Regions from separate parts of the Mesorhizobium sp. B2-4-14 genome, predicted to be linked through region 1. Evidence: riboswitches for the same ligand, from Rfam matches in the RefSeq annotation. Region 1 holds a riboswitch; each other region holds the start of a gene.
The links. Region 1 has a riboswitch for cobalamin ahead of FJ938_RS02500 (aromatic ring-hydroxylating dioxygenase subunit alpha). Riboswitches for the same ligand answer to the same signal wherever they lie in the genome.

Region 1 (10,163 bases):
GCGTTTGCGCCAAGCGATGTAGAAATAGGGCAGTATGATACCAGTTGCCCAATGTGGTTTGACCAGAAGCAGTACGCTTCCAGCCAAGCCAACCGCTGCGGCAAGGCCAAGAGGAACCGGCGCATCTGCGCGGTTGTCGATCCGCCACATCATCAGGAACAGCATCGGCATGAACAGCATCGTACCGATATGCTCGCGCTGGCCGAAAACATTCCCAGGCATGATGAGAAGCAAAACCGCTAATGCGGGATAGATCCATTGCGTCTTCAGATCGACGAAGATTCGACTTCGCTCGATGACGACAGCCGACAGCGCAATCGAAACGAAGAAGATCAGATAGATGAAGCACTCGATTGCGGATTCCGGCGAGATGCCGAGCCTGTGGGACAGCCATACCGGCCCAATATAGAGGGCCACGGAGAAAGGCGGATTGGTTTCCAGAATGTCGACATAGAGCCTCTGACCATCCAGAACCTTTTCGCAGATAACGATGAGCCAGCTGACGTCGGTATTGTCGCCGGCGGTCCACGGCATAAAAAAAGAGAACACCACTACGGTCGCAACAAGCCATACCGGCGACAAGCTTCCAACCGCGGACGCAAAGCCAGTCGCAGTACTGATGTTTCTTACATTTCCCATGCTCATCGGACCGCCCCAACAAAGATGACTTTTACGCAGAATGACGAAATCATGGACGGGAACACAGCTGTGCCGGCCTCAGTGCCAAGGGTGGCAGTTGATCCGGTTCTGAGGAATACAAGCCAATATGGTCGGAAGCAGAAGCCGATCGTGCGTGCGCGCCCACTGTGTCGAGCAGCGTCGAAATGGGCACGACCGGTGCTCGCGCCGCTCGCCCAGCGGCAGTGCTGACATCGATCACCGGCTGCTCCCGCCACTGGAACTGACACCGAAAGCTAGCCGGGATTGCCTAAAGTGCGGTTAATCGCGCCATTACAGTCTGCGCGGTTCAGCCGGATTTTCGGTGGCACCGCGTCGCAGGCAACCAGGGCCGGCAAGGCACCGACTGTTTCCCGGATCGGTTGAGGCCTTGAACCGATTATGCCTCGATTTCCAACGCCGACAGCGGCCTGGAGCAACAGGCCAGGATGAAGCCGTCATCGATCTCGTGATCGAGGATGCCGCCATTGTGGCTCATTTCGACATCGCCGAAGACCTTCTTGACCTTGCAGGTTCCACACAGGCCGAATTCGCAGGCCGCGGGTATCCGCACGCCCGAGGCGCGCGCCGTCTGCAGCACGGTCTGGCCGGCGACACATTCGGCATCGACGTCCGAAAGCGCGAAGCGAATCGCTGTCGCGGCTTCGGCGGGAACAGGGGCGCCGTCCTGTGCGGGCGCTGCGAACGGCGCCGGGATTTCCTCCACCACCGGCGCGGCGAAGCTCTCCTGGTGGTATTTCGTCATGTCGAAGCCGGCGGCTTCCAGCATGCCGCGCACGGCCCGCATGAAAGGATCCGGACCGCAGCAGAAGATCTCGCGTTCGCGAAAATCGGGCGCCAGCAGCGGCAGCCTTATGGCGTCGATACGGCCCATATGGCCGTACCAGCCCTCACGGCTTGAGCGCTCCTCGATCATGAAGCCGAGCGACAGGCCGGGCATATGGCCGCCGAGCAGTTCGAGTTCCTTGCGGAAGATGATCTCTTCGGGTCGGCGCGCGCAGTTGACGAAGCTGACATCGGTCCATGGCGCGCAGTCGTTCAGCCAGCGCAGCATCGACATCATCGGCGTCACGCCCGAGCCTGCCGAGATGAACAGATATTTGGCTGCCGGATGGCTGTGCAGCGAGAAGTCGCCGGCCGGCCCGTAGGCCTTGACGTGTGAGCCAGGCACCAGATGATCGAACATCCAGCGCGTACCAATGCTGCCGGCCTGTGCCTTCACCGTCACCGCGATCGAGAACGGCCTCGATGGCGACGATGACAATGTATAGGTGCGCATCAGCGGCCCGTCATCTGTCGGCAGTTCCAGCGTCACGAACTGGCCCGGCTTGTAGCGGAACCAGGTCTGGTTGTCGGAGCGGAAGGTGAAGGTCTTGACGTCAGGAGACTCGTCGCTGACCCCAATCACTTCCAGCACCTGGAGCCGGTCGTTCCAGGGCGCCATCTGGTCGAGATGGCGGTAAAGGCCAAGATCAGTCATCGCGTTCATCCTTTGGCCTCTCAGGCGACACTGCGGAGCGCTGGTCGACCATCCTCGGCGAGGCGCGGACCAATGAAACGCGCATACCAGTCGACGAACTGGATGACGCCACCCTCATGCAGCTCCGAATACGGGCCTGGTTCGTAGGCCGGCGACAGGATGCCGAAGGCGTTTTCCTCGACGATACGGCGATCCTGATCGTTGGTCTCGGTCCACACATGGGTGAGTTCGGCGAGATCGTAATCGACGCCCTCGACCGCATCCTTGTGCACCAGCCATTTCGTCGTTACCGCCGTTTCCGTGGCACTGATCGGCAGCACGCGGAAGGTAACGGCGTGATCGATCAGGATGTGGTTCCAGGTGGTCGGATAGTGATAGTGCATCAGGGTGCCGATGCGGTCGGCCGAGACGCTGTCGGAGAGGTTCTTCTTCACCGCCCGCTTGCCGCTCATCGTGTAGCTGACCGCGTCGCGCAGCAGCGGCGCGCGGGTGGCGCGATATTGCCCGGCCGGATCGATGCGGAATTTGCTCGGCAGGCCAACGGCCTCGCATTTCGCCCAGTGCGCGATCATCTCAGGATCGCTGTCGGCGCCCTGTACACCGGTCACGGTCGGCGCCTCCGGGAAGGTCTTGCAAAGCTCCGGATGGCTGCCGGCGCAATGATAGCACTCGCGGTTGTTTTCCCAGACCAGCTTCCAGTTGCCCTTCTCGACGATGGTGCTCTGGAAAGCGATCTTTGCTTCGCTCAGCCGGTGCGGCTTGAGATAGGGTTCGATCATCGCCCGCATCGGTGCGAAGTCGGCGGGCTCCCTGGCCAGGCAGATGAAGACGTAGCCGGCCACGCTCTCGCAGGCGACCGGCTTCAGGCCGAACTGGCCTTTGTCGAAACCGTCGGCCATCTGGCGGGCGAACAGCAGGCGGCCGTCGAGCTCGTAGGTCCACTGGTGATACGGGCAGACCAGTTTGGCCGCCAAGCCCTTGTCGGTGTTGCAGACGCGGCTGCCGCGATGGCGGCAGGAGTTGTGGAAGGCATTGATCTTGCCCTGCTGGTCGCGCACCAGCACGACCGGATAGTCGCCGATCTGCACGGTGATGAAGCTTCCCGGCTTCGGCAATTCGCAATCATGGCCGATGAACAGCCAGTCGCGATACCAGATCAGCTCCATGTCGAGCTTGAAGTAGTCCGGGTCGGTGTAGAAGGGCTGTTCCAGCGAAAAGCCCTCTCTGCGGCTGTTCAAGAGCCTCAGCATATCGTTGCGCGCATCCATGTCCTGTCCTCGCATTCATCGCATCGGCCCGTCCAAACGGACGCGCGTCGCTCTAATGACTGAACCGGAGGGGATGAGAGGAAGGACAAGGCTGCATGCCGGCAAGCGCCGGGCATGCGGCATCCGCCTCTTGACCGCCCACCGCGATCAGTCGAGTTCTACGATCTCTGGCTGGTTTCCGGGCTCTGGAGTGTCCTTGCGGACGGTCGCGACACCTTCCCAGGCTTGCGCCCAGTGGTCTCCCGTTGCGACTTGAACTCCACCACCGTCGCGGGGGCAGCGCCGGACTTTGACCGGCTTCCCAATTCTCCGCCCCGTCGTCACGAAGCGGCACCTGAGATGACATGATCTAATCACGACAGCGCTTGCGACATCGGCATGAAAGCGACATTGCATCCATGTGGCGCGACACCCATGCGCAACGATCTGGTCACGAGCAGCGACAGCGAAAATCATCGCGGTGACGGCCGCGCCGGGCGTCGGAATCGGCCCGGAGTGGAAGCAAAAAGGGTTAACGGTTTCGAAAAGTGACTATTAGCAGATTCTAAAATCGAACCGAACGGTTCGTTTCTGTTGACGGTGCGTGCAGGACGGTGTGAACGCCGAGCCTCCGATAGAGTCGGTGATGACGACACCGACTTTAATTAACGCGTTGATATTGCAACGGAAAAATCGCACGTGGAAGATCTTGGTACAATTTCAAGTAGTGGATTCATGGTCCACGTTGAACATCTTCGTGATTGGAAACGGCTAGCTGGCTCTCCCACATCGGGGTCGTCCGAACGACGCGATTTCAATCCCAAGACACGCCGCTAGACGGACGGAAAAATACTGGAGTACCCAAAATGAAAAAGATTGTTCTCACTGCCGCCGCCCTTCTGGCCATTTCCGGCAGCGCCTTCGCTGGTAGCGATCACTATGGTGCGAATGGCCCCGCGGCCACTGCTGCCGACAGCTCTTACACCGCTTCGATCAAGAAGTCGGAACCGGCTGCTCAGACGCCCACCCACGGTGCTGACCGCAACCTCTTCGGCAACAACTAACAGCCGATCTCCAGCAGGCGGCGGGTTTGGCCTGCCGTCCTGGCGACATTCGAAGAATTCAGGAGACTTGAAATGAAGAAGATCGCTCTTGCTGCCGTCGCCGTTCTGGCCATTTCCGGCAGCGCTTTCGCCGGCAGTGACAATTATGGTTCGAATGGCGCTAGCCAGCCGGCCGCCACGTCGACCGACAACTCATACACCGCTTCGATCAAGAAGTCCGAACCGGCGGCTCAGACGCCTACGCACGGTGCCGACCGCAACCTGTTCGGCAACAACTAATATCAACGACAACCGGCGGGCTTGCCCGCCGCTTGGATTCGCGAATACCGGAGTACCCGAAATGAAAAAGATTGTTCTTACCGCCGCCGCTCTTCTGATTGCCGCCGGCAGCGCCTATGCGGCCAACGACAATGTTGGCGGCACCGACATCAACAAGCAGGCGACGACCGCCAATGTCGACACTTCGCATACCGGCTCGATCCGCAATGAAGGATCGCCTGTCTACAAGCTGCTCAATTCCTCGGGTGACGCACAGAAGTCCGCCCCACAGGGCAGCGACCGGAATCTCTTCGGCCGTTAATAGCCGATGTGGAATACAAAAAGAGCCGCGGGCCGATGCCTGCGGCTCTTTTTTATCACCAGAACCCTGTTTCAGGCCGCCTTTGCCTCTACCTCGTGAAGCGCGAAGGAGCGGCCGTCCGCGTCGAAGATATGAAGGTCGCCGGCATCGGCGGTCAGCCGCAGCGTCGAGCCGCGCTTGACCTCGACATTGCCAGGCAGCTTGGTCACCAGGGGCAGGTCGGTCCTGCCGATGTCGACATAGACCAGCTGGACCTCGCCGAGTTGTTCGATATAGTCGACCGTCCCTTCGAACAGATAGTCCGTGCCGCTGGCGATCGCGAGATCTTCCGGGCGCACGCCGAAGCTTACCGCCGCGCCCTTCGCCGAAGCCGGTGTCGCGATCGGCACCGTCGCCTTGCGTCCGCCGACATGACTGATCACGGTCGGGCTGCCGGTCCTGTCGACGGTCGCCGGCAGGATGTTCATGGCCGGCGAGCCGATGAACTGGGCGACGAACAGATTGCCGGGCCTCTTGTAGAGTTCCATCGGTGTTCCGACCTGCTCGATATGGCCCTCCTTCAGCACCACGATACGGTCGGCCAGCGTCATCGCCTCGACCTGGTCGTGGGTGACGTAGATCATGGTCGTGTTGGGCATCGATTCCTTGAGCTTGGCGATCTCGATACGCGTGGCGACACGCAGCGCGGCGTCAAGGTTCGACAGCGGCTCATCGAACAGGAACACTTTCGGATTGCGCACGATGGCGCGGCCGATGGCGACGCGCTGACGCTGACCGCCCGACATCGCCTTGGGCAGACGGTCGAGATACTTGGTCAGCTGCAGGATTTCCGCCGCCTGGCGCACGCGCTTGTCGATCTCGGCCTTGCTTTCCTTGCCGATCTTCATCGAGAAGGCCATGTTGTCGTAGACGGTCATGTGCGGATAGAGGGCGTAGGACTGGAACACCATGGCGATGCCCCGCTTCGACGGCGGCACGTCGTTGACAACCTCGCCGTCGATCCTGAGTTCGCCTGAGGTGATCTCCTCGAGCCCGGCGATGGACCGCAGCAAGGTCGACTTGCCGCAGCCCGACGGGCCGACGAAGACGATGAACTCGCCCGATTTGATGTCGAGGTCGATGCCGTGGAGAATGTTGAGATTGCCGTAGGACTTCTTCACTTGTCGCAGCGTGACATCGGCCATGATTTTCTCCCGGTGATTTGAAATTCAGTCTATGCGCCCGAACCAGGCGCCGTAGCCGCCGAGGCGGACGGTGCCTGTGTCTGCCTTCTCCGAAAATCCGTGTCCCGGCAAAGGTTGCAGCGATCGGTCGCCAAGGTCAACCTCGGCCGGCTTGGCGCCCAGATTGAAGACACAGACGATCTGCTCATTGCCTGCCCGGCGCGTGAAGGCGACGGTGTCGCCCTGGCTTTCGATGAAATTGATATCGCCCTTGGCCAGCGCCGGATGGGCGCGGCGGAAGGCGAGAAAGCGCCGGTAGTGCTCGAGCAGTGACGTCTCGTCACCCTGCTGTACATTGACCGCCTGCGACAGATGCTTGGCCGGCACCGGCAACCATGGCTTTGCCTGGGAGAAGCCGCCATTCTTGGCGCTGCCGTCCCACACCATGGGCGTGCGGCAGCCATCCCGGCCCTTGAATTCCGGCCAGAAGCGGATGCCATAGGGATCCTGCAGGTCCTCGAAGCGCAGGTCGGCCTCGCCGAGCCCGAGTTCTTCGCCCTGATAGATGCAGACCGAGCCGCGCAGCGACATCAGCAATGCCGAAATGACCTTGAGATAGGCGACCGGGTCGGCCTCGTTGGCGGCCCAGCGCGAGGCCGGGCGCATCACGTCATGGTTGGAAAACGCCCAGCACGACCAGCCGTCGCTGGCGACCTTGCCGAAGGCTTCCAATACCGAGCGGACCTTGGCGGCGCTGATCTTCTCCGGCGCCAGGAAGTCGAAGGAATAGCACATGTGCACGCGCTTGCCGCCGGCGGTGTAGGCCGCGACCACGTCCAGCCCGCGCTGCGAATCGCCGACCTCGCCGACCGCGGCGGTTGCCGGATATTCGTCGAGCAGCGCGCGGAAACGCTCGAGGAAACCAAGGTTCTCCGGGCGGCTCTTGTCGTAGATATGGTCCTGGTAATTGTAGGGATTGACCGCCGGCGCGGTCTGGTCGTTTCGCTCCTCGGGCGGCAGCGGCGGATTGTTTTCCAGCCCCTGGCTGTGGAAATAGAAATTGATGGTGTCGAGCCGGAAGCCGTCGACGCCGCGCCCCAGCCAGAAACGGGTGACGTCGAGCAGCGCGTCCTGGACCTCATGGTTGTGGAAGTTGAGGTCCGGCTGCTCGGCGAGAAAATTGTGCATGTAATATTGCTGGCGGCTGGTGTCCCACTGCCAGGCCGATCCGCCGAAGATCGACAGCCAGTTGTTGGGTGGCGTGCCGTCGGGTCTGGCATCCGCCCAGACATACCAGTCCGCCTTGGGATTGGTGCGGCTCGACCGGCTCTCCTTGAACCACGGATGGATGTCGGCGGTGTGCGACAGCACTTCGTCGATCATCACCTTGAGGCCCAGCCGGTGCGATTCCGCAACCAGCGCATCGAAATCGGCAAGCGTGCCGAACATCGGGTCGACGTCGCAATAGTCCGACACGTCGTAGCCGAAATCCTTCATCGGCGATTTGAAGAAGGGCGAGATCCAGATGGCGTCCGCGCCAAGCGCGGCGATGTAGGGCAGGCGCCGTACTATGCCTTTCAGGTCGCCGATGCCGTCGCCGTCGGAGTCCTGGTAGGAGCGCGGATAGATTTGATAGATGACCGCGCCACGCCACCAGTCACGGTCGATGGCGGGATCCGGTCTCGAAGTCGCCTTCAAAGCCGATTGCATTGTCTCAACCTCCTTTCACCGAGCCGGCCAGCAGCCCGCGGACGAAATAGCGCTGCAGGGAGAAGAAGACGATCAGCGGCACGATGATGGTGATGAAGGCTGATGTCGTCAGGATCTCCCAATTGCCGCCGCGTGAGCCGAGCAGCGCATTGAGCTTGGCCGTCAGCACGATCTGGTCGGGCGCCGTACCGAGGAAAACCATCGCCACCAGGAGATCGTTCCATACCCACAGGAATTGGAAGATGGCGAAGGAGGCAAGCACTGGGAAAGACAGTGGCAGCACGATCTTGACGAAGATCTCGAAGTCGCTGGCGCCGTCGATGCGCGCCGATTCCATGATCTCGCGCGGCAGGCCGGCAATGTAGCTGCGCAACAAATAGATGGCGAAGGGCAGGCCGAATCCGGTGTGCGCCAGCCAGATGCCGAGATAGGTCTTTGACGGCACGCCGAAGAAAGTGCCGACGCCATTATAGAGCCTGAGCAGTGGAATGAGCGACATCTGCAGGGGGACTACTAGCAGGCCGATGATGACCGCGATCAAAAGCGCGCGGCCGGGAAAGCGCATCCACGCCAGCGCATAGGCCGCGAAAGCCGCGATCAGGATCGGGATAACCGTCGCCGGGATGGTGACCGTCAGCGAGTTCACGAAGGAGCGGCCGATGCCTTCCGAGAACAGCACGGTCTGATAGTTGTCGGTGGTGAATTTCGGCGGAGCCGAGGAGGCGAAATAGACACGCTGGCCGCGATCGCCTTCGAACGGCTTGGGCGAGGCAAGCACGAAACTGCCGTCGGCGTTGACCTGCAGGGTCACGCCGTCACCGAGATCCGCTGGCGTGCCGGCCGGATACTGTGTCGGCGCGGCGGCCTTGACACCGAAGGCGCTGATCGCGCGCTTGGCGCCATCGCCGAAAATGTTGCCTTCGATGACGTATTTGCCGTCCTTCTGGGTCTGCGTCGAGGCGGCCGGCAATCGTCCGGCCTCAGTCTGGCTCGAACTGGCAAAGGAATTCCACCAGCCCGAGGCGACGATCTGATCCTTGTCGCGCAGCGACGAGACGAGGATACCGAGCGTGGGGATGGTCCAGATCACGACGAAGACGAGCACCGCGATGTGGACGCCGAAACGGCCGACAAAGGACTTTCCGGTGGTGACGGCCATCTCAGTGCCCTCCCGTCTCTTTGTTGGCCTGACGGATGTTCCAGATCATGATCGGAATGACCGCGATCATGATGATGATGGCGATCGTGGCACCGCGGCCGAAATCGCCGCCGCCGCGGAACATCCAGTCGAACATCAGATTGGCCAGCACCTGGCTATTCCATTGGCCGTTGGTCATGGTCAGCACGATGTCGAACACTTTCAGCACCAGGATGGTGATTGTGGTCCACACCACCGCGATGGTGCCCCAGATCTGCGGCACCATGATCTTCCAGAAGATCTGGAACGGGTTGGCGCCGTCGATGACCGCGGCCTCCAGCGTTTCTTCCGGAATGCCGCGCAGCGCCGAGGACAGGATAACCATGGCAAAGCCGGTCTGGATCCAGATCAGGATGATCATCAGGAAGAAATTGTTCCAGAACGGCAGCGATATCCACACCTGCGGCTGGCCGCCGAAATGCTGGATGACGGCGTTAAGCAGGCCGATCTGGATCTGGCCTTCACCACGATATTCGTAGATGAATTTCCAGATCACGCTGGCGCCGACGAAGGAGATGGCCAGCGGCAGGAAGATCAGGCTCTTGGCAATCGTGCCCCACCAGATCTTGTCGGTGAGCACGGCGATGATCAGGCCAAGGAAGGTGCAGGCCGCCGGCACCACCGCCAGCCACAGGATGTTGTTCAGGATCGAGTTTCGCAGATCCTGATCGCGCAACGCCCATTCATAGTTGGCAAGCCCTACGAAACTGGTGCCGCCACGGTCGAAGACGGAGAGCCACAGCGTCGCGATCACCGGATAAATCAGGTAGATGGTCAGGATGATCAGAGCCGGGCCGACGAACAGCCAGGGCCGCACCAATCCCTGCCGGCGCAGATTGTTGACGGCAGCCGTGCCGGAGACCCCGCGCGAGGGGAATATCAGGTCGAGCAGTTTGTTGGCGCCCCAGAAATAGGCGACACAGCCGCCGACGCCGATGATGATGACAAATATGGCCGAGAAGATCTGAGTCGCCATGGGTCCCTCTCCCTGCGCATGATCGGCCAGGCAGTGCTGGCGACCGGATGCACCGACTTTCAGTTGT
Region 2 (10,163 bases), on a different contig from region 1:
GGATCGATGGCGAACAGGAGATCGCCCTGCTTAACCATCTGATTGTCCGATATGGCGACCTGAACGATGCGTCCCGCAGTGTCCGAGGCGATCGACACCTTGGCCTGCTGCAGGTTGGCGTTCTCCGTCTCCTGATAGCGCCCGCCGGTCACCCAGACATAGCCGCCGCCGATGACCAGGGCCGCCGGCAAGGCGAACATCAGAAAAAAACGGCCCATGCGGCGCTTCTTCGGCGCTGGCACTGGCTGCACGGGAGGAGCGACGGCAACAGGAGCAGCAGCCGGCTGGGCCGGTGCTTCCATCTCCACCTTGGGGGCGCTCTCGCCTATTTTGGCTACTGCGTTCATGCTGCTGCGCCTTCTGTATTCTTGACCTTTTCGTCCGACGATGAATCGCCATCCGCGAGATTTTGCGCCATCGCATCGAGCGACCTGATCAGGATGCGACGGTCCTCCGACGAAACGCCGACAAGCGATTCCTCATAGACCTCGCCGGCGAGGCTCTTGACCTCGGCATAGGCCGCGCTCGCCTTGGCGGTCGGAAAAATCATCCGCACTCGGCGGTCGGCGGCGTCGGCGCGGCGTTCGATCCACCCGCCCTCCTCCATCCGGTCGACAAGGCGCGAGACGCTGATGGGCTCGATTTCGAGCAATTCCGCGAGCCGGGCCTGGGAGACCCCCGCCTCCTTGGCGACACGCACCATAAGGCGCCACTGCGCCGACGACAGGCCAAGCCCGCTGGCGCGCATCTCGAAGCGCTTGCGCAGCAGACGCTGTACGTCGTGGATTAAAAATCCCAATCTATCGATGCCATCAGAAACCATGAGCGATACTTATAATAAGCGTGCTTACTATTCAAGGTGCCAAATCGCAATGGAAGCCGGCAAATGTGCAGGACAGCCATGCGACACGGTCATGGTTGGCAAGAAGTAAGCGTCGTGAGCTTTTTAGAAGGAACCTGACAAGGGCAGAACCGAACGTTCTCACAGGCGATTTCGAACGACCATCGTGACGACGAAGAACGCGCCGAGCGAACTGGTGATAATGCCGATCGGCAATTCCTGTGGCGGCAGAAGCGTGCGGGCCAGAAGATCGCTTGCCAGCAAAAGCACCGCCCCAAACAGCGCGCAGCTTGCGATCAGACGCAAATGCAAGGGGCCGGCCAGCGGCCGCGACAGATGCGGGATCATCAATCCGACAAAGCCGATGACGCCGGCGACCGAGACCAGAATTGCCGTCGAGAAGGCGGCGACGAGGAATGTCGCCCTGCGCATCCTTGCCACGGGCACGCCAAGGCTTTCGGCGGCACTTTCGCCGGCCAGGAAGGCGTCCAGCCTGCGATGGTTCCAAAGCCCGTAGGCCGCGATCGTGCCGGCGCCCAACGCGCCCAGCCACACATTGTCCCAGCGCGCCAGCCCAAGCCCGCCCATCGTCCAGAACAGCACCGAATGGGCCGCGCGCTGGTCTCCGGCAAAGACCAGGTAGTTGGTCAACGCCGTGAACATGAAGGAGACGGCAAGCCCGGCAAGGATCAAGCGTTCCGGGCCCTGCCCCCTTACCCGCGCGACCAGCAGCAGTACGATGCCCGCTGCCAGCATGCCGCCGGTGAAAGCCGCGATCGGCAAGGTCCAGATGCCGAAACTGTCACCAAAGACGGTGATGACGGAAACCGCGCCCGCGGCGGCCCCCGAAGACAGGCCGAACAGGAAGGGATCGGCGAGATCGTTACGCGTCACCGTCTGCAGCAACGCGCCGACCATGCCGAGGCCCGCGCCGACACAGACCGCCAGGATCGTGCGCGGCAGCCGCAGATCGACGACGATCTTGCCGACCGGGCCAGACACCTCATGTTCGCTCAACCCGACGGCATGGCCAAGTGCGGCAACGACGTCGCTCAGCGGTATCAGCGTCGAACCATAGGCGATCGACAGCAGCACGAGAGCGGCGGTCGCCACCGCGCCCGCCGCCATGGCCAGCGGGAATGCCCTGTGCCCTGAGAGCGCGCCGGATTTGTGCTTCAGGGCGAGATGCATCAGAACGCTTCCGGATGCATCGCCCTGGCGATCTTGCCGATGGCTTCGATGTTTGCCGGTCCGGGCGTGAGTTCGGCATAGCGCAGGGCCACAAAACGCTCGTTCTTGACCGCGTCCGTCTCTTTCATCGCCGGATGCGCCTTCAGGAAATCAAGGAGTTTCGTGTAACCGCCGCCATCCTGATAGTCGAGCAGGATGAGGAATTGCGGATTGCGCGACGCCACGGTTTCCCAATCCGTGTTGCCCCAGTTCGTCTCCATGTCGGCCATGATGTTTTCGCCGCCGGCCGCCGTGATCATGGCACTCGGGATGGCGAATTTTCCGGCGGTGAACGGCTTGTCCTCGCCTGAATCATAGAGGAACACCCGTGTTCCATTGCGGGCGCCGACCTTGGCGGTAATGTCGGCGAGTTGCGCCTTCCATCCGGAGACAAGCCTTTCCGCTTCTGTCTCCTTGCCGAAGATCTTGCCCAGTTTTTCGACATCGCCGTAGAGAAGGTCCAAGGAGGCTGCCGGGCGGTTCTTGTCGAGATGGACGCAGCTTTCCGTCAGCACCAGCGTCTTGATGCCGTGCGGCGCGAGCGTGTCGGGAGTCACGTCGCCGCCCGGCTTCATGCCGTAGTACCAGCCCCCGAAAAAGAAATCGGGCTCGACCGCGACGAGGTTTTCGAGCGTCGGGTATTTTGGCGCCAGTTCCGGAATGGAACCCTGCTCGGCCTTGAATTCGGGGCCCACCTTGTACCATCCGGTGATGCCGGTCAGTCCGACGATCGACGGCTGCAGTTTTAGCGCGAAGGCCATTTCGGCCATGTTGAGATCATGAATGACGGCGCGCTTGGGAGGGGCATCGAAGGTCAGCGGCCTGCCGCAACTGTCGACGGTGACCGGGAAGGCGAAGGCTGCCGACGCCAGCAGCGAGAAGGCGAGCGACAGGGCGAGGCGTTTCACGATTTTTGCTCCTTGGTTGAACTGTGTCGGATGAAAGTTGGTTTCGGTCAGGAAGGCGCGGCACGGTTCGGAACATCGAACACGGTCAGTTCGCGGTCCTCCGTGGGATGGCGCAGGCGAAACACGTCGACGCCGAAAATCTCGCGGATCAGTTGTTGCGTCAGCGCTTCGCGCGGCGCCGCCAGCGCATGGAGCCGGGCTTCGTTCATCACCGCTACCCTTGTGGCGAACGGCGCCACCAGCGCCAGATCGTGCAGCACCGCGATCACCGTCATGCCGAAGCCAGCCACGAGTTCGAGCAGTTCCGCGCGGGCGCGCGGGTCGAGATGGTTGGTCGGTTCGTCGAGGAACAATACTTTCGGTTCCTGGGCGATGGCGCGCGCAAGCTGGGCGCGTTGGCGTTCCCCGCCCGACAGCGAGCCAATGGTGCGGCCAAGCTGGGGCAGCAAACCGGTCCGGCGCAGCGCGTCCACGACAATGTCGCGTTCCTCGCTCCTGTGTTTCAAGCCGGCATGCGGGACGCGGCCAAGCTCGACATAGTCGATCACCGCCAGCCGCGGATCCGGCTGGTCGGTCTGGCCGACGACGGCGATGTGAAGGGCCCGCTCGGCCGGCGAAATCCTGTCGAGGCGGCGCCCGCCGAGTTTCACCTCTCCGGAACTTGGCTTGAGCATGCCGGACAACATGCGCAGCAACGTGGTCTTGCCGGCGCCGTTGGGGCCGATAATGGCGAGGCGATCGCCGATGGCCATGGACAGGCTGACCGCGTGGACCAGATTCCGCCCATTCGCCACCGCGCCGAGATCGCGCGCCTCGAGAAGCGGCACCGTCATCGGCTGTCTCCTGCTGGCTCGTCCGCTACCGGGATGCGGGCCAGCGTCTTGCCGGCCAGTCGCGGCGGACGTTGTCCGGCATTGCACCAGCCGTCGGGGAGCGAGGCGTAGAGCCTGGCAAATCGCACGAGATCGCCGGCATCGGCTTCCGCATCGATGGAGCCGAAGAGATAGGCGGCCTTGCCGGGCGCCTGGAACGCCACCGCCAGCGGCCGCGCACAGCCTGCCATGCACGCCACCCCCTCGACCGTGAAACCCTGCGCCACCGCGAGTTCGGCGTGGGTCGACAACCGCGAGCGCAAATCGGTGCACAAAGCTTCGCCCGACCTGGTCCCTGTCGGGATGTCGCGGCAAAGCGTGCACACGATGATACGGTGAATGCGATCTATGGCGGCGCCCAACTTTCCGTCTTTCTCGATTGGCGACGGAAGGATGTTGGCGGTCGGTCATCAGACCGACGTCCACGTCTCCTCCCGGCACACCCCGTCCGGTCAACTCCGTGATGGCAGGTCTCCTGGCTCGCGGGTCTCGGCGCAATCCTGCCTTCCCAGCCTCGCCGGCCAGTGGCATTTCGGATCTCGCTCACCGCTTACAGTTGCGGGGGCAGCCACGGCCTCGATCCCAGGCGGATCTCACCGTGTTCCCTTTTCACCCCTCGCCTTTCGACTCGGGGACCATCACCATTCCACCCTAGTTTTCCCCGGATTGCATCGCAACGGATTTCTCGGTTGCCACGACCGGAGCTGAAGCCGCGTGCGACCACGCATCTTTATGTAATAACATAACGCAATAACGCATGAGGCGCGGCGCTGTCAAGCGAGGGGCTGTCAGCCATCTGTCGAGCGAATTGCGCGGAGTGCGCAATTTCGATCAAATTGGCCAAGCGCGGAAAGCCGGATGATTTCAGGTCGAATCGACCTGAAATCTGAATCCGCTTCTAATCAAAGAGATAGGGCATGACGTCGTCTGAAAACCGCTTCACACTTTTCGGCATCATGCTCTGGCGGAAGATCACAAATCAAGATTCCAGTTCTGACCAACCAGATCCTTGCCGAAGGAATGGTGAGGTTCTTCCTCGATCAATTTGAAGCCGGCGGCCTGGTAGATATGCCGGGCAGCGGCGAGAATGTCATTTGTCCACAAGGTCAGCGTCTTGTATCCCCTGGCGCGGACAAAGCCGATGACTTCCTCCACCAGTCGCTTGCCGATGCCGAGGCCACGCGCCGAAGGCTCGACATAGAGCAAACGCAGCTTCGCCACCTGATCCGACTTGCGTACGACGAAGACCGAGCCGACGACCTCGCCTTCCCGCTCGGCGATCCAGCTGCGCTCCCATTTCGGATCGTAGGATTTCACGAACGCCGCGAGGATTTCGGCGACCAGCGCCTCGTAGGTTTCGTCCCAGCCATAGTCCTGGGCATAGAGCAGCCCTTGCCGGCGGGTGATCCAGCCGATGTCGCCGATCTGCAGCGGCCTCAACAGATAGGGGATCGTTGGCTCGGCATTTTCGGCGAGTAGACGCTGCACCGTCTGCATGGATTTGACCAGCCGGTCTTGTTCCGATGCCGGCAGCCGATCGAGCAGGGCCCGGACCTGATCGTGCGATTCCTTGTTCAGCGGTGCGAAGGCATTCCTGCCCGCCTGCGTCAACGCAATCGACGATTGCCTCGCGTCCGAAACCAGCGTCGCTCTGGAGATGAGGTGAAGGCGTTCGAACTTTTTCAGCAAACGGCTGACATAGCCGGCATCGAGGCCGAGATCGCGTCCAAGGTCGGTCGCGGTCAGGCCATCGCGATGCGCCAACTCGTAGAGCACACGCGCCTCGGTCAGGGAGAAGGCGCTTTTCAGCAGCCCTTCGTCGAGCAGCCCGATCTGGCGGGTGTAGAAGCGGTTGAATGCCCGCACGACATCGATCCGCTCATTGGCCGCATCATTGCCGGGCTGATGGTGAACCGTCATTGACATCTCCTGTCTTTACAGGATCAATCATTTACTTGACTGAGTCAACTATCTTGAGCATCCGACGTGTTCACATCATCGGCAACACCGGCCAACGATCCGCAAATCCTGCCGCCGGATAGCACCGCGATCGGCCCGAACTGCTGCAGCACGGCCGCGCTCTGCGTCGGCCGCAGGAACGCGTAATCGCCTGGCCTGATGGCCGTATCGGCAGGCAGGCCCATGAATTGTTGTAACCGATGTCAACAGGCGGGAGCGGCGTGAGGGCGATCCTGGCCGGTCGCTGGTCTATCTCGCCCGACGAATGAGGCCTTCAAAGCCGTCGGCCAGATCGGAGGCGCCGGCCGTGAACATCTTCACGAGGTTCTGGGGACGGCCGGGAGTCTTGTTGGCATCAAGGAGGCCCTGCCCTCATGCAGAACGAAATCGAATTTTCCGTAGTCAAAGCCGAGTTCACGTCGCCGCGGCGGAACGTTGCCCGCTTCTGGTCCTCGGTTCGGCCAAGCTTCGGTAAGTTCACCATCATGATGGAAAGAGGCACTCGGCGCGCCTTGACTCTGGCAGGCCAGCAGCCTATCTCATCGCCACGTTAGCACTCGCCACTGGTGAGTGCTAACTACAGGTCCGGCGCCGCCGGACTTTGTTGTTGTCCGGCTTCGCCGGATGGAGGAACTGTTTCTCACCGTTCTCATCGAGGAAGAAAAAATGGCAAAGTCGAAGTTCCGCCCGCTTCATGACCGCGTGGTCGTTCGCCGGGTCGAATCCGAATCCAAGACCGCCGGCGGGATCATCATCCCGGATACGGCGAAGGAAAAGCCGCAGGAAGGCGAGATCATCGCCGTCGGCTCCGGCGCCCGCGACGAAAGCGGCAAGCTCGTTCCGCTGGACGTCAAGGCTGGCGATCGCATCCTGTTCGGCAAGTGGTCGGGCACGGAAGTCAAGCTCAATGGCGAAGACCTTCTGATCATGAAGGAATCCGACATCATGGGCATCATCGGCTGATTATCGGCCTTTCCGTCAACTGAATCTTGAATCTTCGGGCTCGCTGCGAGCCCCTGCCAGGAGTTAAACATGGCTGCCAAAGACGTAAAATTCTCCCGTGACGCCCGCGAGCGCATGCTGCGCGGTGTCAACATCCTCGCCGACGCGGTGAAGGTCACGCTCGGCCCCAAGGGCCGCAACGTCGTCATCGACAAGTCGTTCGGCGCCCCGCGCATCACCAAGGACGGCGTCACCGTCGCCAAGGAAATCGAGCTTGAGGACAAGTTCGAGAACATGGGCGCGCAGATGGTCCGCGAAGTTGCTTCGAAGACCAACGACATCGCCGGCGACGGCACCACGACCGCGACCGTTCTGGCTCAGTCGATCGTCCAGGAAGGCCACAAGGCGGTTGCCGCCGGCATGAACCCGATGGATCTGAAGCGCGGCATCGATCTCGCCGTGGCCGACGTGGTCGGCACGCTGATCAAGAACGCCAAGAAGATCAAGACCTCGGAAGAGGTTGCCCAGGTCGGCACCATCGCCGGCAATGGCGACTCCTCGGTCGGCTCGATGATCGCGGAAGCGATGCAGAAGGTCGGCAATGAAGGCGTCATCACGGTCGAGGAAGCCAAGACCGCCGATACCGAACTGGAAGTCGTCGAAGGCATGCAGTTCGACCGCGGCTATCTCTCGCCTTACTTCGTCACCAACGCCGACAAGATGGTCGCCGATCTGGAAGACGCCTACATCCTGCTGCATGAGAAGAAGCTCTCCAACCTGCAGGCCATGCTGCCGGTGCTCGAGGCTGTCGTGCAGACCTCCAAGCCGCTGCTCATCATCTCGGAAGACGTCGAAGGCGAGGCTCTGGCCACGCTGGTCGTCAACAAGCTGCGTGGCGGCCTGAAGATCGCCGCCGTCAAGGCGCCGGGCTTCGGCGACCGCCGCAAGGCCATGCTGGAAGACATCGCCATCCTGACCGGTGGCCAGGTCATCTCGGAAGACCTCGGCATCAAGCTCGAGAATGTCGGCCTCAACATGCTCGGCCGCGCCAAGAAGGTGTCGATCTCCAAGGAGAACACCACCATCGTCGACGGCGCCGGCAAGAAGCCGGAGATCCAGGGCCGCGTCGCGCAGATCAAGCAGCAGATCGAGGAGACCACCTCGGACTACGACAAGGAGAAGCTGCAGGAACGCCTGGCCAAGCTCGCCGGCGGCGTTGCGGTGATCCGCGTCGGCGGTGCGACCGAAGTGGAAGTCAAGGAAAAGAAGGACCGCGTCGATGATGCCCTCAACGCGACCCGCGCGGCCGTCGAAGAAGGCATCGTTCCCGGCGGCGGCGTCGCGCTGCTGCGCGCCTCGCTCAACATCAAGGCGACCGGCGCCAACTCCGACCAGACCGCCGGCATCAACATCGTGCGTCGCGCGCTGCAGGCTCCGGCCCGCCAGATCGCGGCCAACGCCGGTGCGGAAGCCTCGATCGTCGCCGGCAAGATCCTTGAGAACAAGGGCGCGACCTTCGGCTACAACGCCCAGACCGGAGAGTATGGCGACATGATCGCCATGGGTATCGTCGACCCGGTCAAGGTCGTGCGCACGGCCCTCCAGGACGCGGCCTCGGTCGCCGGCCTGCTGGTCACCACCGAAGCCATGATCGCCGAGGCTCCGAAGAAGGAGTCGGCTGGCGGTATGCCGGGCGGCATGCCTGGCGGCGGCATGGGCGGCATGGGCGGCATGGACTTCTAAGAAGTCCATAAGTACGCCCATCAACTCACTTTGCTCAAGCCCGCAAGCGGGCTTGAGTGGCGGCATGGACTTCTAGTCCAGCCAATCAGCTATTTTGCAAAGGGCGGCAGCGATGCCGCCCTTTTTCTTTGGAACCAGCAGTTGCCGGCAGCCGATCAAATGAAGAGGCAGCGTCACACGGCAGCGTCGGCGCGTTGGGCGACTTTACCTGCAAGCACCGCCTGCTCGATTAGCGCGGCCACCTCATCGGCTACCGTAATGACCGGCGTGCGGTCGCGAGTGGCGCGGGCAATCACCATCAGGCCTTCCAGCGACGACTCGACCAGCAGCGCCAGCACCTGCGCGCGGCGCTCGGCCACCCCTGCCCGCAGGAACGCCTCCCGCAGCAGCCCAATCCACTGCTCGAAAGCGGAGCGGCAGATTTCCGCCAGGTCCGGCACGTCGTTGGGCGCGTCGAGCACGATCGGCGCGATCGGACAGCCGAGCGAAAACTCATTCTCCTCCAGCATGCGGGCCACAGACTGGTAGATGTGGTGGACGGCAACCGCCGGATCTTTTTCCGCCGCCAAGGCCGCGCCCAGCCGCTCGGTCACCTCGGCCACACTGGCCCGCGTCACCTCGATGACCAGTTGATCCTTCCCGCCCGGGAAATGGAAGTAGAGCGAGCCGCGCGGCGCGGCACTGGCACTCAAAATGTCGTTCAGCGAGGTCCCGTGATAGCCACGCCGCCGCAAAAGCAGGGCCGTCGCCTCGATCATCCGGGTCCGTGTGTCAGTCGCCATGTCAACCTCTGTCAGGAGAGCGCATTATAGGTCTTGCCTCAAATATGACAATCGGTCTACATAATATGTAAATCGGTCTACATATTTCGGAGACGATAATGCGGAGCTATCGGCTGGAGGCACAGGGCGACGCATCGACGGGTTGCTGAACGGAAGGAGCAGATCAAATGACTACTGAAAACATCATCGACACTGCCGCTGCCTCGCGCTCTGATGCGACGACGGAAATCATGCGGCGCTTCAACGACGTCTTCCAGCGTCATGACCCATCGGCGCTGAGCGAGCTGGTCGACGAAGGCTGCGTGATCGAGAACACCACGCCAGCGCCGGACGGCGCCCGCCGCGACGGCAAGGCCGCCTGCGTCGAGCTGTGGTCGATCGCCACCGGACCCGGCACACGCTTCGATCTCGAGGAGACGTTCGTGGCCGGCGACCGCGCGACGATCCGCTGGCGCTACTGGATGGCCGACGGCAACTCGCTGCGCGGCGTCAACCTGATGCGTGTCGCAAACGGGCGGATCGTCGAGGCGATGGGCTACGTGAAGGGATAGCGTCTCGCGCAATTCCCGGCAAAGTCCATGGCGATTTTCGTCCGGAGTTGCGCAAGAGCCAGTGCATGGAGGGGATCTACGAAGCGGAACCGCTTCCCGTGTGGCGCTAGCGGTCCGCCAGCGCCAGCTTGGCGCCGAGCATCACAAAGGCACCGGCGAAGGTGCGACGCATCCAGGTCAGCACCATCGGTCGCGACACGACATGGCTGCGGATCGAAGCGGCAAAGATGCCATAGCCGACAAAAACCACGAAGGTCAAAAGCATGAAGACAAAGCTGAGTTCCAGCATCTTCGACAGCGCACTGGGTTCTGTAGCGCTGACGAATTGCGGCAGG
Region 3 (10,163 bases), on a different contig from region 1:
GGGTGCAATGTCTGCGGCGAGCAGCATCGAACGGTAAAAGAGGATGGCGATAATGGGGACGCCGGGGTTGTCAGCGCCGAGTTCTGTCGCACCTCCCTCTGTCCTGCCGGAAATCTCCCCCGCAAGGGGGGAGATTGAGCTTTCGTCGGCGATTTCGCCAATCGTAGATGTTGAAGATGACTCTATTGTCGACTGAGCAGAAAAAGTGCCGGGGCCGATGACCGCTGATCTCCCCCCTTGCGGGGGAGATGTCCGGCAGGACAGAGGGGAGTGTGACGGATCTCCAGCGCTGAACGCAGTTGTAACAACCCCTTGTCCCGGCTGATAATAACCGGCCTTCGGCACAGCGACCGGTTCGGTGACATCAGCATCCTGTCCCGCCAGCCCTGCCAACCTCCGCACCAGCGAACTCATATTGGCCGGGCCGCCTTCGCGGAAATAACCGAGCAGCGCGTCCAGTTCCGCGCGCGGCAGCGTCGAGGCTTCGATCAGCCTGAGATCCTCGTCGTGGCTTTCACCGGGCAGCAGCGCCAGTTTTATGCCGCGTTCCCGGGCGGTCGCGGCAAGCTGGTCGCAGCCATAGCGCCACCAGTCATAGCCGCCGAGGATGCGGACGAGAATAACTCTGGCGTGGCGGGCGACGCTGTCGATCCAGAGGTCGACGGACATGGGGTGGCGAAGGTCACGCAGCGCGGCCAGCCGCATCGAGGGCAGGCGGCCGGCATCCGACTTCCACGCGGCCGCCAGTCCGGCGAGGTCGCTGTCGGTGAAGGACAGGGCCACGATATCCGCCGGCGTCTGCCGCAGATCGACCGGCTCGGCGATATCGTCGAGCGAGGCGGATGTCGTGGTGAGGATGTGCATCGCGGCCGTGCCTGAAATCAGCCGGCGAGTATGCGCTCGATTGCCCGGCGGTTCAGCCCCTTGAGGCCGATGACGACGAGACGCGAGCGGCGATCGTCCTCTGCGGTCCAGGCGCGGTCGTAATAATGGTTGACGCGCGGACCGACGGCCTGCAGCAGAAGCCGCATCGGCTTGCCGCCGACCTCGACGAAGCCTTTTACGCGCAGCACGTTTTCCTGTTCGGCGGCGTCGGCGACGCGTTTTGCCAGCTCGTCCGGATTGGCGATCGAGGGGATATCGACAATGAAGGTGTCGAAATCGTCATGCTCGTGGTCGAATGCGCCGTCGTGATGGGACTTGCGGTTCTCGATGTCGTCCTCGACGGCGAGGCCGAGCCCGAGCAGTACGGAGGGATCGACCTTGCCATAGGACGTCGGCACGATCTTGACGGCCCGGGCGGAGTGTTCGTTGACGATTGCGTTGGCGCGGGCCGAACCGGCGGCGTCCATCAGGTCGCTCTTCGACAGGATGATCAGGTCGGCGCAGGCGATCTGGTCCTCGAACACTTCCTCGACCGGGTCGTCATGGTCGAGGCTGTCGTCCCCGGCGCGCTGCGCCTGCAGGGCGTCCATGTCGTTGGCGACGCGGCCTTCGGCCAGCGCGGGGCCGTCGACCACTGCGATCACGCCGTCGACGGTCACGCGGCTCTTCACCGTCGGCCACTGGAAGGCCTGGACCAGGGGCTTCGGCAAAGCGAGGCCTGAGGTTTCGATCAGGATATGGTCGACTTTCGGCGTCAGCGACAGGATCCGGTCGAGCGCCGGAACGAAATCGTCGGCCACGGTGCAGCAGATGCAGCCATTGGCCAGTTCGACGATGTTTTCCTCCGGACAGGTGTCGATGCCGCAACCCTTGAGGATCTCGCCGTCGATGCCGATGTCGCCGAACTCGTTGACGATGATCGCGATGCGCTTGCCGCCGGCGTTTTCGAGGAGATGGCGGACCAGCGTCGTCTTGCCGGCGCCGAGAAAGCCGGTGACGACGGTGCAGGGAACGCGGGAGACGGAAACGGTCATGGTCAGTCTTTCAGCAGGTCGAGGGGAGGGATGCGGGCAACGAGGCCGCGCTTGAGGGAATCGGGCCGGCCGCGCCATGGGATGAGGCCGTCGCTCGAGGTGGCGAAGAGCTTGGCGCCGGTAACGAGGTCGGCGCCGCTGCTCGTGGTCAGGTCGCCGAAGACATAGCTCCAACAGCTGTCGCGCAGGATCGCGGCGCTGAGCCGGCGTTTGCAGTTGCCGAGACATTCGACCGTGCGGACGCGGACGTTCTCGGATGCCGCCGCGCGGCGCGTGTCTTGTGCCAGGAGTTCGCCGGCGCGGGGATGGGCGTCGGAGCCGGTTTCGTCGCGGCAGGACGCGCAGACGATAACGGTGACGCCGGACAAGGCATCGCCATCGGCGGACGATATATCCGCTGCACCAGCCGAAAAACTGCCGTTGTGGTCCAAAACCGGGCTCCTTGCCCGGAAACCCGCCGGGCGATCGGATTCTTCTGTCGCAGACGGCAGGTCTCCTGGCTCGCGGGTCATCGCCTTGGTTAGCCGCCTTCCCGGGAACTCCCAGTGGCTTTCGGCCTTGGCTCTTCGCTTACAGTTGCGGGGACAGCCGCGGATTTGAGACCGAAATCCCGCACCGCATTCCCTCTTAGCCCCAGCCGTTGCGGGCAGGGGACCGTCTGGAGCGGATTTAGGCTTTTGCAGGCAGCTGTGTCAACGCGCGGCTACGACATGGCGATGTCGGCCAGCGCCGGGCCCAGATCGCCGGCGGGCGTCACGTCGATACGTTCAAGGCCAAGCCAGACCTGCATCTGCTTCAATTCCTCGAAGAGCTGGGCGGCGGTTTCAGGCGGCGCTCCGGGCTCGGCATAGGCCGCGGGCACGCGCAGCACGCTTGCCGGTCGGTCGGCCCGAAGGTCGACGCGAGCGACGATCCTGTCGCCAAGCAGGAAGGGCAGGACATAGTAGCCGTACTGGCGTTTTTCGGCCGGAGTGTAGATCTCGATGCGGTAATGGAAATCGAACAGCCGCTCGGTGCGCGAGCGCTCGAAGACGACCGGATCGAACGGTGCCAGCAGGGCGCGCGCTTCGATCTTGCGCGGGAGACGGGCATCTCTATGGAGGTAAGCCGGCTTGTTCCAGCCCTCGACACGCACCGGCAGCAACTCGCGCAGCTCGACCAGTTCCTCCAGCCGGCCCTTCATGTCTGCGGGCGACAGGCGGAAATAGTCGCGCAGGTCGCCGGCTGTAGCCACGCCATGGGCGCGGGCGGAAATGCGCAGCAATTCGCGATGCGCGTCCTCGGCCGCCGGCACCGGCAGATCGAGGATCGCTTGCGGCAGCACGCGCTCCGGCAGGTCATAGAAGCGCTCGAAGCCGCGGCGGTGCGCGGTGGTGATGCGGCCGGCCCAGAACAACCATTCGAAGGCGTGCTTGGCGTGGCTCCAGCCCCACCAGCCGCCCGAACCTTTCTGGCCCTCAAGCGCCGAGGCGGCGATCGGGCCGCGATCGGCGACTTCCCGATAGATCTCTTCGATGTAGGCGGCGTGCTCGCGGCCCCATTTGGCGAGGCCCAGATACATTTCCTCGCCTTGCTCGGCGCGCTGCATGCGCCAGCGCATCAAGGGATATGTCTCGACCGGCAGGAACGAGGCTTCATGCGCCCAGTATTCGAACACCGTGCGCTTGCGCGTCACGGCGGCATTGTCGAGGAGCGCGAGCGGGTAGGGGCCAAGCCGCGAATAAAGCGGCATATAATGCGCGCGCACCACCGCGCTGACGGAATCGATCTGCAGCAGGCCGGTGCGGGAGAGCACGCGGGCGAAGTGGCGGCGGTCCGGCGTGCCACTTGGGCGGGGGTCGAGAAAGCCCTGAGCGCCGAGCGCGATGCGCCGGGCCATGGCGAGCGAGATTTTTTCCTTCATCGGGAGCCCTTGCCCTGATCGATTTGCGGATTTTAGCCGGTGATTCCGGCATGCTAGCAGGCAAATGGCGGTAGATATGTCAGGAGATAAAAGTGGAGTAGAAAGTGAAGGAAATCAAACAGGAGCGCATCGGACCAGTTTCTTCCGTTATGCCGTCCAGCCCGGCGTTTTGAACAAGGTTTGACTTGCTTCGCTGGAAGTGCTGCGCTAACCCTCGCCGCGTTGCAGCATAGGCCCCTTAAAACGGTTCAGCGGTTAAACTGTCACGCTTCCGCATTAAGGTCCGGTGCTGTAACAAAAGTGGATTGGCGCCAACGGAAAGCCGCTGCATGAACGCACTTCTCAGTTCGTACCTGCCCATCGTCCTGTTTATCGCAGTGGCGGCGGTCGTCGGCATCGCGCTTATCGCGGCGCCGTTTCTGGTGGCCTACCGCAACCCCGATCCTGAAAAGCTTTCCGCCTACGAGTGCGGTTTCAACTCGTTCGACGACGCCCGCATGAAATTCGACATCCGTTTCTACCTGGTGTCGATCCTGTTCATCATCTTCGACCTGGAAGTGGCCTTCTTGTTTCCCTGGGCCGTGTCCTTCTCGAAGATCGGCATGCTCGGCTTCTGGTCGATGATGGTGTTTTTGGCAGTGCTGACCATCGGCTTTGCCTATGAATGGAAAAAAGGAGCGCTGGAATGGGATTGAACGACAGTTCAGGCACCCTCGTCGCGCCGAAGCCCAAGGGCATTATCGATCCCAACACCGGCAGGCCGGTGGGGGAGGACGATCCCTTTTTCCTCGAAATCAACAATGAGCTCGCCGACAAGGGATTTCTTGTCACCTCGACAGAGGCGCTGATCACCTGGGCGCGCAGCGGCTCGCTGATGTTCATGACCTTCGGCCTCGCCTGCTGCGCGGTCGAGATGATCCACACCTCGATGCCGCGCTATGACTCGGAGCGGTTCGGCGTGGCGCCGCGTGCGTCTCCGCGCCAGTCCGACATCATGATCGTCGCCGGCACGCTGACCAACAAGATGGCGCCGGCACTGCGCAAGGTCTACGACCAGATGCCGGAGCCCCGCTACGTCATCTCGATGGGCTCCTGCGCCAATGGCGGCGGCTATTACCACTATTCCTACTCGGTGGTGCGCGGCTGCGACCGCGTCGTGCCGGTCGACATCTATGTGCCCGGCTGCCCGCCGAGCGCCGAAGCACTGCTCTACGGCATTCTTCTCCTGCAGAAGAAAATCCGCCGCACCGGCACGATCGAACGGTAAATCCATGGCCGCATCACTGAGCGAACTGTCGAGCTATCTCGGCGAGAAAATGAGCGGACGGATCTCGGACGCGGTGTTCGCCTATGGCGAACTCACCATTCATGTCGAACCGCGCGACCTCGTCGAAGTGATGACCTTCCTGCGTGACGATGCGCGCTGCCAGTTCATCTCGATCATCGATATCTGTGGCGCCGACTATCCGTCGCGGGCCAAGCGCTTCGACGTCGTCTATCATCTGCTGTCGCCGAAACAGAATGTGCGCATCCGCGTCAAGGTGCAGGCCGACGAGGAGACGATGGTGCCGTCGATCACCGGCGTCTATCCCGGCGCCGACTGGTTCGAGCGCGAGACCTACGATCTCTATGGCGTGCTGTTTTCGGGCCATCCCGACCTGCGCCGCATCCTCACCGACTACGGTTTCGATGGTCACCCGCTGCGCAAGGATTTCCCGCTGACCGGTTTCGTCGAGCTGCGCTACGACGACGAAGCCAAGCGCGTCATCTACGAGCCGGTCGAGCTCAAGCAGGAATTCCGCAATTTCGATTTTTTGTCTCCTTGGGAAGGCACGGACTACGTGCTGCCTGGAGACGAAAAAGCCAAGACGAATTGAGGCGCCAGAATGGCCGAAACCTCCGTCCGCAATTTTAACATCAACTTTGGGCCCCAGCACCCCGCCGCCCATGGTGTTCTGCGGTTGGTTCTCGAACTCGATGGCGAAGTCATCGACCGCGTCGATCCGCATATCGGTCTACTGCATCGCGGCACCGAGAAGCTGATGGAGCACAAGACCTATCTGCAGGCCGTGCCCTATCTTGATCGGCTCGATTACTGCGCGCCGATGAACCAGGAGCACGCCTTTGCGCTTGCCGTCGAGCGGCTGCTCGGCATCGAAGCGCCGAAGCGGGGCCAGCTGATCCGCGTGCTCTATTGCGAGATCGGCCGTATCATGTCGCACATCCTCAATGTGACGACGCAGGCGCTGGATATTGGTGCACTGACGCCGCCGCTGTGGGGCTTCGTCGAGCGCGAAAAGCTGATGGTGTTCTATGAGCGCGCCTCCGGCTCGCGCATGCATGCAGCCTATTTCCGCCCGGGCGGCGTGCATCAGGACCTGCCGCAGAAGCTGGTCGAGGACATCGGCAAGTGGATCGATCCGTTCCTGAAGTCGATCGATGATCTGGATGCGCTGTTGACCGGCAACCGCATTTTCAAGCAGCGCAACGTCGACATCGGCACGGTGTCACTGGCCGACGCCTGGGCCTGGGGCTTTTCGGGCGTGATGGTGCGCGGTTCGGGGGCGGCGTGGGACCTGCGCAAGTCGCAGCCATACGAATGCTATTCGGAAATGGATTTCGACATTCCGATCGGCAAGAACGGCGACTGTTTCGACCGCTACCTCGTACGCATGGAAGAGATGCGCCAGTCGGCCAGGATCATGCGCCAGTGCGTCGATCTTCTGCTCGGCAAGGAAAGCACCGGTCCGGTGTCGAACCTCGACGGCAAGGTGGTGCCGCCGAAGCGTGCGGCGATGAAGCGTTCGATGGAAGCGCTGATCCATCACTTCAAGCTCTACACCGAAGGTTACCGCGTGCCGGCCGGTGAGGTCTACGCGGCCGTCGAGGCGCCGAAGGGCGAGTTCGGCGTCTATCTGGTCTCCGACGGCACCAACAAACCCTATCGCTGCAAGCTGCGCGCCCCCGGCTTCGCGCATCTTCAGGCCATGGATTTCCTGTGCCGCGGCCACATGCTGGCCGACGTCACCGCCGTCCTCGGCTCCCTCGACATCGTGTTTGGTGAGGTCGATCGCTAAATGTCAGTTCGCCGTCTCGCAGAAGCCAGCGTCCAGCCAGCCTCCTTCGCCTTCAACAGGGCGAACGCGGCAGCGGCGAAGCAATGGATCAAGAAGTACCCGAAGGGCCGCGAGCAGTCGGCGATCATCCCACTTCTGATGCTGGCGCAGGAGCAGGAAGGCTGGGTCACCAAGGCGGCGATCGAGACGATTTCGGACATGCTCGGCATGCCCCGTATCCGCGGGCTCGAAGTCGCGACCTTCTACACGCAGTACCAGTTGAACCCAGTCGGTACACGCGCTCATATCCAGGTCTGCGGCACCACGCCTTGCATGCTGCGAGGCTCGGAAGCGCTGATGGATGTGTGCCGCTCGAAAATCCACCACGACCAGTTCCACACCAATGACAAAGGCACCTTGTCATGGGAGGAGGTCGAGTGCCTCGGCGCCTGCGTCAACGCGCCGATGGTGATGATCTTCAAGGATACGTTCGAGGATCTGACGCCCGAACGGCTGGCCGAGATCATCGATCTCTACGGTGCGGGCAAGGGGGCTTCGGTGCCGCCAGGACCGCAGAACGGCCGCACAGGCTCGGAACCGGCCTCGGGCCTGACGACGCTGACAAGCGAGAAGGCGATCCTGAAATCGACCCGGGACAGGGAAGCCAGGGCGGCGGCGAAAGCAGCCAAGGCTGCGGCCGTTCCAGCGAGCGCGCCTGCGGCCGTTGTCTCGCAGCCGCCTGCTGCTCCGGCACCGACGGCTCCGGTCGCGCCATCGAAGTCCAGCAAGCCGAAGACCGATGCGCTGGAAACGAGCCCGGCGATGATGACACCGTCGCCGGTCAAGGTCGCGCTGGCCGAGGAGAAGGCGGCAAGCGTCAGGCCGCCGCGCCACTCTGCCGCTAACGCCAACCAAGCTGCCCCGGAAGTCGAGGCGGTTTCGAAGCCGCGCAGCGGGCCGAAGCCCAAGACCGAACCAGCTGGCGCTTTCAAGTCGCCGGAAGCCAAGCAGCCTGTCGCCAAGACGGCAAAGCCCTCGCTCGAAGACAAGAACCGCCCGGCCGGCATCGAGCGCCCGGCTTCGGTCGACGATCTCAAGCTGATCTCGGGCGTCGGGCCGAAGATCGAGGGCATCCTGCATACGCTCGGCATCTACACCTTCGCGCAGGTCGCTTCGTGGCAGAAGGCCGAGCGCGAGTGGGTGGACGGCTATCTTTCCTTCCAAGGCCGCATCGACCGGGACGACTGGGTCAAGCAGGCCAAGGCGCTCGCCAAGGGCGGCGTCGCCGAATACATCCGCGTCTTCGGCAAGAAGCCGGTCTGAGGGACGAACAATGCTTCAGGACAAAGACCGTATCTTCACCAACATCTACGGCCTCTTCGACAAGTCGCTGGCCGGCGCGATGGCGCGCGGCGCCTGGGACAACACGCCCGGCATCGTCGCCAAGGGGCGCGACTGGATCGTCAACGAGATGAAGGCGTCGGGCCTGCGTGGCCGTGGCGGCGCCGGTTTCCCGACGGGCCTCAAATGGTCGTTCATGCCCAAGCAGAGCGACGGCCGTCCCAGCTATCTGGTCATCAATGCCGACGAATCCGAGCCAGGCACCTGCAAGGATCGCGACATCCTGCGCAATGACCCGCACACGCTGGTCGAAGGCGCGTTGCTCGCCGGCTTCGCCATGGGCGCGGTTGCCGCCTACATCTATGTGCGCGGCGAGTTCATCCGCGAGCGCGAGGCGCTGCAGCGCGCCATCGACGAGGCCTATGAGGCCAAGCTGATCGGCAAGGGCAACACCTCCGGCTATGATTTCGACGTCTACATGCATCACGGCGCCGGCGCCTATATCTGCGGCGAGGAAACGGCGCTTCTGGAAAGCCTCGAGGGCAAGAAGGGCCAGCCCAGGCTGAAGCCGCCATTCCCGGCCAATGTCGGCCTCTATGGCTGCCCGACCACCGTCAACAATGTCGAATCGATCGCTGTGGCGCCGACCATCCTGCGCCGTGGCGCGGCATGGTTCTCGTCCTTCGGCCGGCCGAACAATGTCGGCACCAAGCTGTTCTGCGTCTCCGGCCACGTCAACAATCCGTGCACCGTCGAAGAGGCGATGTCGATCCCGTTCCGTGAGCTAATCGAGACGCATTGCGGCGGTATTCGCGGCGGCTGGGACAATCTGCTTGCCGTCATTCCGGGCGGCGCCTCGGTGCCGCTGGTACCGGCAGAGCAGATCATCGACACGCCGATGGATTTCGACGCGCTCCGCGACCTCAAATCCGGCCTCGGCACGGCGGCCGTCATCGTCATGGACAAGTCGACCGATGTCGTGAAGGCGATCGCGCGGCTGTCCTACTTCTACAAACACGAGAGCTGCGGCCAGTGCACGCCATGCCGCGAAGGCACCGGCTGGATGTGGCGGGTGATGGAGCGCCTGGTGCGCGGCGAGGCGCAGAAGCGCGAGATCGACATGCTGCTGGACGTCACCAAGCAGGTCGAGGGTCACACGATCTGCGCGCTGGGCGATGCGGCGGCGTGGCCGATCCAGGGTCTGATGCGGCATTTCCGCGGCGAGGTGGAGCGGCGCATCGACGAGTTTTCGCGCAACGCGCACCGGGCCGAACCGGTGATGGTGGCGGCGGAATAGAAGAATTTGCGACTGCGGGAATAACGGGGCGGGGGCGAACGAAGAAACGACCAGGAGAACTCTATGGCGCCGTATTCGACACCCTACTCATTGATGCCCAATTTGGACCAGCTCGAGAAAATGAACCAGGACCTGACCAGGATGATGCCGAAGGAGATGGCCAGCGCCGTCAACCTTCTCGTGCACCCTGTCGCGGGCGCGGCGGCGATGTCGGCGCTTGGCATCGGGTTCGCCAACCACGCGTTCGGCGTCTGGATTGGCGCGCTTTCTGGGGCCGCCGAGGCGTCACAGCGCCTCATGCAGCCGCTGATCGAGGATTTCGAGGCGCGCGTCGATCAATTCGAGGACGCGAACTCGTCCTCCATCAGGGCGCGGGCTACGGCGAAGAGCCTGATTGCCGAGGCGCAGTCCTTCGCGCAGGAAGTCACGGACATCGCCGCCAAGGAAGCCGCCACCACGGCGCCGGTGGCTGATGCCGGTCCGGCAGCGGATGAGGCCGCCGATGTGCTGCTGCCGGAGGATTTCCGCCAGCCCAAGGCAATCGACAAGCCGGCGAAGCCTTCGGATCTGAAGGCGATATCGGGCATTGGCCCGAAGCTGGAGAAGGTGCTGAACGGTCTCGGTATCTGGACGTTCGCCCAGATCGC

Region 2: linked by a shared signal. The riboswitch ahead of FJ938_RS18685 (DUF1636 family protein) and the one ahead of FJ938_RS02500 (aromatic ring-hydroxylating dioxygenase subunit alpha) in region 1 are both predicted to bind cobalamin.
Region 3: linked by a shared signal. The riboswitch ahead of FJ938_RS20510 (DUF1636 family protein) and the one ahead of FJ938_RS02500 (aromatic ring-hydroxylating dioxygenase subunit alpha) in region 1 are both predicted to bind cobalamin.

The regions. Positions count from the first base shown of each region.
Region 1 covers NZ_VFVA01000002.1:165,893-176,055, reverse strand. Annotated here, with positions in the region: gene FJ938_RS02510 (hypothetical protein) at 1-645, opposite strand, end outside; gene FJ938_RS02505 (hybrid-cluster NAD(P)-dependent oxidoreductase) at 1,058-2,158, opposite strand; gene FJ938_RS02500 (aromatic ring-hydroxylating dioxygenase subunit alpha) at 2,179-3,426, opposite strand; cobalamin riboswitch at 3,578-3,779, opposite strand; gene FJ938_RS02495 (DUF680 domain-containing protein) at 4,272-4,469, shown strand; gene FJ938_RS02490 (DUF680 domain-containing protein) at 4,542-4,748, shown strand; gene FJ938_RS02485 (DUF680 domain-containing protein) at 4,810-5,049, shown strand; gene ugpC (sn-glycerol-3-phosphate ABC transporter ATP-binding protein UgpC) at 5,121-6,233, opposite strand; gene FJ938_RS02475 (alpha-glucosidase family protein) at 6,258-7,922, opposite strand; gene FJ938_RS02470 (carbohydrate ABC transporter permease) at 7,927-9,081, opposite strand; gene FJ938_RS02465 (sugar ABC transporter permease) at 9,083-10,096, opposite strand.
Region 2 covers NZ_VFVA01000021.1:52,915-63,077, forward strand. Annotated here, with positions in the region: gene FJ938_RS18660 (HlyD family secretion protein) at 1-347, opposite strand, end outside; gene FJ938_RS18665 (MarR family transcriptional regulator) at 344-823, opposite strand; gene FJ938_RS18670 (iron ABC transporter permease) at 983-2,032, opposite strand; gene FJ938_RS18675 (ABC transporter substrate-binding protein) at 2,032-2,979, opposite strand; gene FJ938_RS18680 (ABC transporter ATP-binding protein) at 3,027-3,812, opposite strand; gene FJ938_RS18685 (DUF1636 family protein) at 3,809-4,213, opposite strand; cobalamin riboswitch at 4,299-4,506, opposite strand; gene FJ938_RS18690 (helix-turn-helix domain-containing GNAT family N-acetyltransferase) at 4,824-5,771, opposite strand; gene FJ938_RS18695 (hypothetical protein) at 5,816-5,995, opposite strand; gene groES (co-chaperone GroES) at 6,477-6,773, shown strand; gene groL (chaperonin GroEL) at 6,843-8,495, shown strand; gene FJ938_RS18710 (TetR/AcrR family transcriptional regulator) at 8,669-9,277, opposite strand; gene FJ938_RS18715 (nuclear transport factor 2 family protein) at 9,445-9,828, shown strand; gene FJ938_RS18720 (LysE family translocator) at 9,935-10,163, opposite strand, start outside.
Region 3 covers NZ_VFVA01000025.1:22,180-32,342, forward strand. Annotated here, with positions in the region: gene cobN (cobaltochelatase subunit CobN) at 1-864, opposite strand, end outside; gene cobW (cobalamin biosynthesis protein CobW) at 882-1,919, opposite strand; gene FJ938_RS20510 (DUF1636 family protein) at 1,922-2,350, opposite strand; cobalamin riboswitch at 2,388-2,593, opposite strand; gene FJ938_RS20515 (winged helix-turn-helix domain-containing protein) at 2,623-3,822, opposite strand; gene FJ938_RS20520 (NADH-quinone oxidoreductase subunit A) at 4,152-4,517, shown strand; gene FJ938_RS20525 (NADH-quinone oxidoreductase subunit B) at 4,508-5,089, shown strand; gene FJ938_RS20530 (NADH-quinone oxidoreductase subunit C) at 5,094-5,699, shown strand; gene FJ938_RS20535 (NADH-quinone oxidoreductase subunit D) at 5,709-6,899, shown strand; gene FJ938_RS20540 (NADH-quinone oxidoreductase subunit E) at 6,900-8,201, shown strand; gene nuoF (NADH-quinone oxidoreductase subunit NuoF) at 8,212-9,516, shown strand; gene FJ938_RS20550 (NADH-ubiquinone dehydrogenase) at 9,580-10,163, shown strand, end outside.